Linked DNA regions of Arthrobacter crystallopoietes. The protein of the gene in region 2 interacts with the protein of the main gene of each other region in a pairwise test. Links are inferred from orthologs where the notes say so. Each region holds a gene or a part of one and is shown on either strand. Other genes may lie near its edges.

The links. Proteins that work in one complex are often made in the same cells at the same time.
Region 1: the proteins of eno (region 2) and rpe interact in binary tests that used the Escherichia coli proteins (3 or more experiments, as listed by UniProt). The link is inferred for Arthrobacter crystallopoietes from one-to-one orthologs.

The regions. Positions count from the first base shown.
Region 1 is NZ_CP018863.1:3,852,875-3,857,279, reverse strand. Bases 865-3,850 are described here. They hold rpe (ribulose-phosphate 3-epimerase), read right to left. Parts: upstream 2,695-3,850; coding sequence 2,035-2,694; downstream 865-2,034. Other genes in these bases: AC20117_RS17755 (RsmB/NOP family class I SAM-dependent RNA methyltransferase), read right to left, coding at 2,703-3,850; pnuC (nicotinamide riboside transporter PnuC), read right to left, coding at 1,000-1,701; ribD (bifunctional diaminohydroxyphosphoribosylaminopyrimidine deaminase/5-amino-6-(5-phosphoribosylamino)uracil reductase RibD), read right to left, coding at 865-1,003. In the rest of the region: more of ribD, read right to left, coding at 1-864; more of AC20117_RS17755, read right to left, coding at 3,851-4,253; fmt (methionyl-tRNA formyltransferase), read right to left, coding at 4,250-4,405. UniProt on the Escherichia coli protein: Catalyzes the reversible epimerization of D-ribulose 5-phosphate to D-xylulose 5-phosphate.
Region 2 is NZ_CP018863.1:2,917,461-2,921,804, reverse strand. The notes cover bases 486-3,410. They hold eno (phosphopyruvate hydratase), read right to left. Parts: upstream 2,626-3,410; coding sequence 1,345-2,625; downstream 486-1,344. Other genes in these bases: AC20117_RS13710 (adenosine deaminase), read right to left, coding at 3,398-3,410; AC20117_RS13715 (MazG nucleotide pyrophosphohydrolase domain-containing protein), read right to left, coding at 2,722-3,390; AC20117_RS13725 (FtsB family cell division protein), read right to left, coding at 486-1,163. Also shown: AC20117_RS13730 (DUF501 domain-containing protein), read right to left, coding at 1-296; more of AC20117_RS13725, read right to left, coding at 429-485; more of AC20117_RS13710, read right to left, coding at 3,411-4,344. UniProt on the Escherichia coli protein: Catalyzes the reversible conversion of 2-phosphoglycerate (2-PG) into phosphoenolpyruvate (PEP). It is essential for the degradation of carbohydrates via glycolysis.

The DNA of each region.
Region 1 (4,405 bases), 940 kb from region 2 along the record:
GGCCGCCGCCGCTGTTATCCCAACGCCACTGAGAGGCCTCAGCCAGCGTCCGGATGCCTAAGTCGCCGGTGGACCGGGTTCCATCGCCCAGGAGCATGGGCGCCAGATAGAGGACCAGTTCGTCGACGAGATCCGCTTGCAGGTAGGCTCCCGCCACGGCTGCACCGCCTTCGACCATGGCGTGACCGACTCCGCGCTCCGCCAGCTCGCGGAGCACCTCGGCCGGATCATGCGTTCGCAGCTGCATGAACCTGCCGTCGTCCCCACGGATGGCGGAGTCTTCCGGAACGTCGCGCAGCCCCATCACCACTCGCAGCGGCTGGGACTTCGTTGCCGCGCCCGATTCGTCCCGTGCAGTCAGCCGCGGATTGTCTGCCAGGACTGTTCCGGTGCCGGCGATGATCGCGCCCACACGGCTGCGGATGCCGTGGCTGTCCTGCCGCGACTCCGCGGAGGTTATCCACTGGCTTGTTCCGTCCGGCGCTGCGATCAGCCCATCAAGCGTCTGGGCAATATGCATGGTGGTGAACGGACGGTTTTCCGATTTGGCCCGGAACCACCTGTGGTTCAACTCAAGCGCCCGCTCCTGAAGCAGACCGCTGCGTACGCCGATGCCGGCGTTGCGGAGCACATCTCCCCCTCCCGTGGCCTCCGGCGTGGGGTCCGCAGCTGCATAGATGACGTTGCCGATGCCTGCGTCGACGATGGCTGCCGCGCACGGCCCCGTGCGGCCCTGGTGATTGCAGGGTTCAAGGGTCACCACCATGGTGCAGTCGGAAAGATCCTGCTGCTGGGATATCCGGTGGCGAAGATTGGCCAGCGCGTCGATCTCCGCGTGCGGCGAGCCGGCACCGCTGTGGTACCCGATACTGAGCACTTCACCGGTGGCGTCGAGAACTGCCGCGCCGACCAAAGGATTGGCGCCGCGGAATCCGAGCTTGGCGGTGTCCAGTGCGAGCTCCATCGCCCGGTTTTCCGCGGGCGAGAATCCCTGGCTGCTCATGATCGACCCCCCGTGCCGACGCGGACATCCGGCAGAAGGGTTTCAACCTCGGGCTTGGACCGATCCTTGGCCCGCCACCAGACAAAGAACCCGATCAGGGTGAACACGCCGTAGAAGAGGTACATGAAGGCGGACGCGTAGTAGCCGGCGCTGAACAGCAGCGGGACTCCCACGATGTCGACCGCCACCCAGATCAGCCAGAACTCCACCCAGCCGCGTGCCATGCCGTAGGTGGCAAGCAGCGATCCCATAAACGTCCAAGCGTCCGCCCAGACTGGTTCGTATGAACCGAGGGCGGCGAAGAGCGGAGTCAGAGCGACGGTGCCCAGGATCAGACCTGCCACCAAGCCGATCCGGGCTCTGCCGGATGCCCATTGTGGGGTTACCGCGTGGCCCGCGCCGTCTTGCTTGCTCTGGCGCCAGCGCTGCCAGCCGTAGACGGCCACTGCGATAAACATGATTTGGCGGCCGGCCTGGCCGAGCAGGTTCGCAGTATTGGCTGAGCCGAAAAGCGACCCGAGAAAAACCGTCAGCAGCAGGGCATTGCCGATGATGCCGACGGGCCAGGCCCATACCTTGCGGCGCATGCCGCCAAGGGCGCTGAGGAGGCCGAAGATGTTCCCTACGACTTCGCGCAGCAGTAGTGAACTGCCCGCGACGGGAATCTGAGCTTCAAAGAGCCACCGCAGAAAATCCATGTCGTTCCTTTCCGAAAGCCGCGGCGGCTCCGGGGTAACGACAGTGCGGTAGGTTCAGGCAGTGGACGTGGTTCCGCACGGAACCTACGCACCGCTGGCTGTTCTGCCAACTGCACGTGCTTCTCCCATCCAGACTTTAACTGTCGGTACCGGAATTTCACCGGCTCAACCGTTGCCCTGAATTCCTTGCGGAATCCGTGGCGACGGGTCGCGGACTATAACCGCCGGTTCGGACTTACACCGACCCCGGAGCACGTTGTTTGTGGTTGTTATTCTGCCACAACCTGCATCGCAGGCCTCATATTCCTGTCATGTCGTGTAATACATGACACATCAAGCTGTTTCGGCGGATTTACGCAAGGCGGAGATGGCGGCATCCGGATCCTCGGCACCATATACGGCCGACCCCGCGACGAAGACGTTCGCTCCCGCTTCCGCTGCCCTCTGAATGGTTTCTTCGGTCACGCCCCCGTCCACCTGAATCGCCACGGGCAGGCCCGAACCAGCTATTGCCGAGGCTGCCCTGCGGATCTTGGGAAGTGTGACATCAAGGAAGGCTTGTCCACCGAATCCGGGTTCCACGGTCATGATCAGCAGCATGTCCATTTCGGGGAGCAGATCAAGGTAGGGCTCGACGGCGGTGCCGGGCTTCAGCGCCATGCCAGCCTTGGCTCCCCGCTTGCGCAGCTCACGGGCCAGGCGGACGGGAGCGGCTGCGGCCTCGACATGGAAGGTCACCGAGTCAAGACCTGCGTCCGCATAGGCAGGCGCCCAGCGGTCCGGGTCCGCAATCATCAGGTGCGCATCCAACGGAAGCCTGCTGATCTCCTGGATCCGCTCCACCACGGGCAGCCCGATAGTCAGGTTCGGCACGAAGTGATTGTCCATGACGTCAACATGCACGGCGTCGGCGGAGCTGATCTTCCTCAGCTCCGCCTCCAGATTGACGAAATCAGCGGACAAAATACTTGGGTGTATGCAGCACTGTGCCATCTGGATCCTTACTTTGCGTTTCCGGCTGGATTGTCTGAGGTCTTCTTGCGCAGCAAGCCCAGGAACATTGCGTCTGTTCCGTGGATATGCGGCCACAACTGGGCCGTCGATCCTTCCGTCTGTGCATGGCCCGCCTGAAGATTTCCCGACAGGCTGACTGCATCCAGCGCCGACGCTGAATCCAGCAGCTCAATGTCAGGATGGCGGCGCAGCGCATCAGTGACCACAGCGGTGGTTTCGGCTGGGTGCGGCGAACAGGTGACGTACGCTACGAGCCCGCCAGGCTTCACTGCAGCCAAGGCTGAATCAAGCAGTTCGCGCTGCAAAGGCGCCAGCTGGGCAACGTCGGACGGCTTGCGCCGCCAGCGTGACTCGGGCCGGCGCCGCAGAGCACCCAGGCCGGTGCAGGGAGCGTCTACGAGGATCCGGTCGAACCCTTCAGGCTGCAGCTGGCCAAGGTCGCGGCCGTCCCCGGTCCGGACTTCCCAGACCTCACGGTCGACGGGCCGCAGAGACTGCCGTACCAGCTCGGCCCGGTGCTCGGCCGGTTCGTTGGCCAGCAGGGTCGCGGACTTCTTGGCGGCCAGGGCAGCCAGCAGTGCGGCTTTGCCTCCGGGTCCGGCACAAAGGTCCAGCCAGCGCTCGGGACCCGAGGTCAGAGTCTGGGCTTCGGCCAGTGCGCGGGCGACGAGCTGGGAGCCGGCATCCTGAACTCTCGTTGTTCCCGTCCGGACGGATTCCAGGCGTCCCACGTCGCCTCCGGAGAACAGCGCTGAATCCTGTACCAGGGAGCCCGGTTCCGCGCCTGCCTGAATCGCCTCGTCCAGTGTGCCGAGCCCCGGCAGTGCCACGAGGTTCACCACCGGTGCAGCATTGTCCGCCGCCAGCAAGTCCTCGATTTCCCCGACGCTGCGGCCGTGCCCGACGAGGGACTGTCGCATCGCCCTGACTATCCATTCCGGATGGCTGTGCATCACAGCTGCAGCGGCGACGGGATCCTTCTGGCCGGCAGTCAGTTCCTCGGTCCAGCCAGCGAGTTCCTTGGCGGAAACCTTCCGCAGTACGGCATTGACGAGCGCGCCCGGACCGGCTCCGATGACAACGCGTGCCAGTCCGACAGTCTGGTCCAGGGCCGCGTGTGCGGGCACCCGCATCGCCAGCAGCTGGTGAACCCCGAGGCGGAGCGCGTCGAGCACGGCCGGATCGAGCTCGGCCAGCGGGCGGTCTACGCAACGGGCCAGAATCGCATCGTAGGTGCCGAGACCACGCAGCGCTCCGTACGTCAGCTCGGTAGCGAACCCTGCGTCACGTTTGTCGAGCCGGTGCTGCCGGATCTTCACCGGCAGCACCAGGTTGGCATAGGCATCGTCGGCGTCAACAGCACGCAGCACTTCGAATGCCACCAGCCGCGCCGGATCCGCCTTGCGTGTTCGCTGCGCCGGCACGGACTGGGAGAAGGAACGTTCTCCCCCGCGGTTGCGTTCGCGTCCGGCGGCATTGCGGCGTCGCTCGGGGCCCTGCCCCCTGCGGTTGCCCTGGGGCCTATCCTGTCCGCTCACTCGAAGTGCACATCCTCACGTTGTCCAAGACCGCGCGCCCAGTCGGCCGCCGCCATCATTTTCTTTCCCGCAGGTTGAACCTGTTGCAACTGCACGGCGCAGGATCCGGTACCCACCAAGGCAGAGGCCGCGCCTCCCCCGGTCAGTTCCAC
Region 2 (4,344 bases):
TCGTGCGCCTCACGGTAGGCGGCAGCCAGTTCCGGATCGCGTTCGAGCCGTTCAGTCATTTCGGTCATGACACCGGCGGCCTCGAGCCGGGACACGGCCGAGGTGATGATCGGATGGGTCAGGTAGAAAGTCGTGGGGAACGGAATGCCGTTGCCCAGCCGCGGCGCCGTCGTTGCCACCAGGGGGTTGCCGCAGACGCAGCGCGCCCCTATTTCCACCACGTCCCGAACCGGCCGGCCGAGCTGCCGGCTGAGGGTCTCCAGATCCTGGGGGGTGGGTGTGCGCGGGTCTTCCATGGCGCGGTCCTTCCTGGCTGTGCGGACATGCTGGTGCGTGCGGTTTGGCTTGGATAAGCGGCTGGGTTGGGGCGGGCAAAGGTACTGGCGCCGCTTCGGCCGGCCGGTTTCCCAAACCGTCGGAAAGACGAGCTATTCAGCTGGGTTTTCGGCCGAATCATCCGGTTTTTCGGAGCTGTCCGGCTTGTCCGAAGACTTTTCCTCGTCCTCTTCCGCCGGAACGTCGGTAGCTGCCCGCTTCACCGAGTCCCACAGCGCATCCACCCACGGCAGGTTGGACGGTGCCGCTACGGACGCATGCTCCTCGGATTCGCTCAGCCCCTCGGTCCCGGTCACCAGATAACGTGTCTCACCCGGCATTACATAGAATATGCGATCCCGGGCCTGTTGTTTGATGTACTCCGGGTCCTCCCAGCGGGCCAGCTCCCGCTCCAGCTTGCTCTGGGTCTTCTGCTCGGCCGCAATCTCGCGTTCCAAAGCGGCGATTTCGGAACGCTGCTCGATGAAGATCCGCACGGACGGCGCCAGCAGAATGGTGATCGTCACGAGTACGACGGCGAGGGCCAGCATGCGTCCGGAAAAACCCCTGGCCGGGACCGGGGTGCTTCCAGTGCCGTCGCCGCCATCTTCCGGCCGGTCCTGCGGCGTCGTCCTGCTGATAATGGGTTGCCGGATGGCGCCGGAGAGCTCGCGGCGTTCGGCTGCCCGGGCTTCCGACGGCGAGGGCTTCTTTTTGGTTCCTTCGGTTTTCGATCCTTCGGATTTGGCCTCGGAGCCGCCGAAGTCCGCGCGGATAACCTTTGCCTCGGACGAGGCGCCTTCATGCCCCGCTGCACCGCTGCTGGTCCGGCCGGTGTTCCCGGACATGGAACCACCCGGCGCCCCTGAACCGGAACCTGTTTGCACAGGCCCGTTGCCGCCGGCCGGGCGGCCGGCACGTGGCACTCTGGGGCGTCGGGTGGCCATGGAGCTCCTAGATCATTGGTCGTCGGCAGGAATTGAGGTTATCAGTCCCCGCTTAAGACGATACAGATTCAGGGGCTTCGGATCAGGCTTTGAAACGCGGGAAAGCGCCGGCACCTGCATAGCGCGCGGCGTCGTCGAGCTCTTCTTCGATGCGCAGCAGCTGGTTGTACTTGGCCACACGCTCGGACCGGGCCGGGGCGCCGGTCTTGATCTGGCCCGCGTTGGTGGCCACCGAGATATCCGCAATGGAAGTATCCTCGGTCTCGCCGGAGCGGTGCGAGGTGATCGTGGTGTAGCCATTGCGCTGTGCCAGCGAGACGGCTTCCAGGGTCTCCGTGAGGGAACCGATCTGGTTGACCTTGACCAGCAGCGAGTTCGCGGTGTTGGCGTCGATGCCCTGCTGCAGGCGCTCGGGGTTGGTGACGAAGAGGTCATCGCCCACCAGCTGCACCTTGTCACCGATTTCGGCGGTCAGGGTGGCCCAGCCTTCCCAGTCGTCCTCGTCCAGCGGGTCCTCGATGGAGACCAGCGGGTAGTCGGCGACGAGCTGCTTGTAGTACTCGCTCATCTCGGCCGCGGTCAGGGACTTGCCCTCGAACTGGTAGGCGCCGTCGGAGTAGAACTCGGAGGAGGCGACGTCCAGGGCCAGCGCGATTTCCTTGCCCGGGGTGTAGCCGGCCTTGTTGATCGCCTCGGTGATCAGGTCCAGCGCCGCGCGGTTGCTCGGCAGGTTGGGGGCGAAACCGCCCTCATCGCCCAGTCCGGTGGACAGGCCCTTGTCCTTCAGCACGGTCTTGAGGCTGTGGTAGACCTCGACGCCCCAGCGCAGGCCTTCGGAGAAGGTGGCAGCACCCAGGGGCACCACCATGAATTCCTGGATGTCGACGTCGGAGTCCGCGTGGGAGCCGCCGTTGAGGATGTTCATCAGCGGAACGGGAAGCACGTGCGCGTTCGGGCCGCCCAGGTACTTGTACAGCGGCAGGTTGGCCGACTCGGCAGCAGCATTGGCCACGGCCAGCGAAACACCCAGGATGGCGTTGGCGCCCAGGTTGGACTTGTTGGAGGTGCCGTCCAGGTCGATCATGGTCTGGTCGATCAGGCGCTGGTCGGTCGCGTCGCGGCCCACCAGTGCGGGCTGGATGGTGTCGAGCACCGCGTTGACGGCCTGGCTGACGCCCTTGCCCAGGTAGCGGTTCTTCTCGCCGTCACGGCGCTCGGCCGCTTCGAAAGCACCGGTGGATGCCCCGGACGGGACAGCAGCGCGGCCCATGGAGCCGTCCGAGAGCAAGACCTCAACCTCAACCGTGGGATTGCCGCGGGAATCAAGGATTTCACGCGCGTGGATGGCATCAATAAGCGCCATTGATTGCTCCTGTTCATTGGAACGAAAGATGAAACTCTTTACAACAGGCCGCCGGACAGCACTGTCGGTCTAAGCGTAATGGAGAACGGGGCGTGCTTATGCGCCCGTTACGCCGCGTTGAAACCGGCGTACCGCGCCCCGCAGCGCCTGCTCCGCGTCCAGGCCTGCGGCCGAGGCCTGGCTAACGACGGCGAGCAGCAGGTCCCCGAGTTCGGTTTCCGAGGCCGGTGGCCGGCTTCCTGCCTCGGAGCTTCCCGGCTGTTGGTCCACCGGGACGCCGGCACGCCTGGCCCGGCCGATCGACTTCGCCGCCAAGGTGAGTGCGGGCAATGTCGGCGGGATGCCGTCGAACGGGCTGTCCCGTTCGGGCCGCTCACCTTGTTTGACCGCATCGTAGCTGGCGACAATTTCCTCGATGCTCTCGGGGAAGGACTCCTGCAGCGAACCATCGGGCTTGAACACATGCCGGTTCCGGCGGACCAGCTTTGCACTCAGGTATTCGGCCACATCCTCGAAGTTGAAGTTGCCGGCCTCCTCCTGGATCCGGGCATGCAGCAGCACCTGGAAGAGGACGTCGGCCAGCTCGCCCTTGAGTTCGGCGCTTGCGCCCGGTCCGGCCTCGATGACCTCGGCCAGCTCGTGGGATTCCTCGATCAGGTACTCGACCAAGGACTCGTGGGTGAGCGCAGCTGTCCACAAGCAATGCTCGCGCAACTGCGCCACAACCTGCACAAGCCGGCCGACCGCCGTCGTGCTTTCAGCCATGGCAGGTTCAGCCCTGGTAGGCCCTGAACCCCTCGGCTATGTATTCGACCAGCGCTTCGCGCTCTTCCAGCGGCAGGAAGGCTGCTTCCGCTGCATTGAGGGTGATTTCGAGCAGGTCATCGAGGTCGTAGTCGAAGGTTTCGACCAGCAGTTCATACTCGTCGGTGAGCGTAACGCCGCTCATCAGACGGTTGTCAGCGTTGATGGTCACCTTGAAGCCGGTCTGGTAGAGCAGGTCGAACGGGTGGTTTTCGATGCCCTCGCCGAAGGGCGCGGTGGCACCGGTCTGGAGGTTCGAGGACGGGCTGCATTCCAGCGCGATCCCCCGGTCCCGGACCCAGGCGGCAACGCGGCCCAGCGTGACGAGGCCCAGATCGGCGTCGTTCTCTTCATTCGGGGTGAAGTCCACCTGGATGTCCTCGGCGATACGCACGCCGTGGCCCAGGCGCAGGGCTCGGCCGCTGACCAGGGCGTCGACAATGCTGTCCAGCCCCGCGGCCTCGCCGGCGTGGATGGTGACCGGGAACTGGTTTTCGGCCAGGTAGGTGAACGCGTCCTTGAACCGGTAGGGCGGGAAGCCGTCCTCGGCGCCGGCAATGTCGAAGCCGACGGCGCCCTTGTCCCGGTGCCGGATGGCAAGCTCGGCGATCTCCTGGCCGCGGTCCGCGTGGCGCATGGCCGTAATCAGCTGACCGACCTGGATGGGACGGCCGCTGGCCTCAACCGCGTCCACGCCAGCTTCAAGCCCGGCCTGGACTGCTTCGACTGCCTCATCCAGCGTCAGCCCCTTGGTCAGGTGCTGCTCCGGCGCCCAGCGCACCTCGCCGTACACCACGCCGTCGTCCGCCAGATCCTCGACGAACTCCTTTGCGACCCGGTGCAGGCCCTCCTTGGTCTGCATCACGGCTACGGTGTGGTCGAACGTTTCCAGGTAGCGAACCAGCGAGCCGGAGT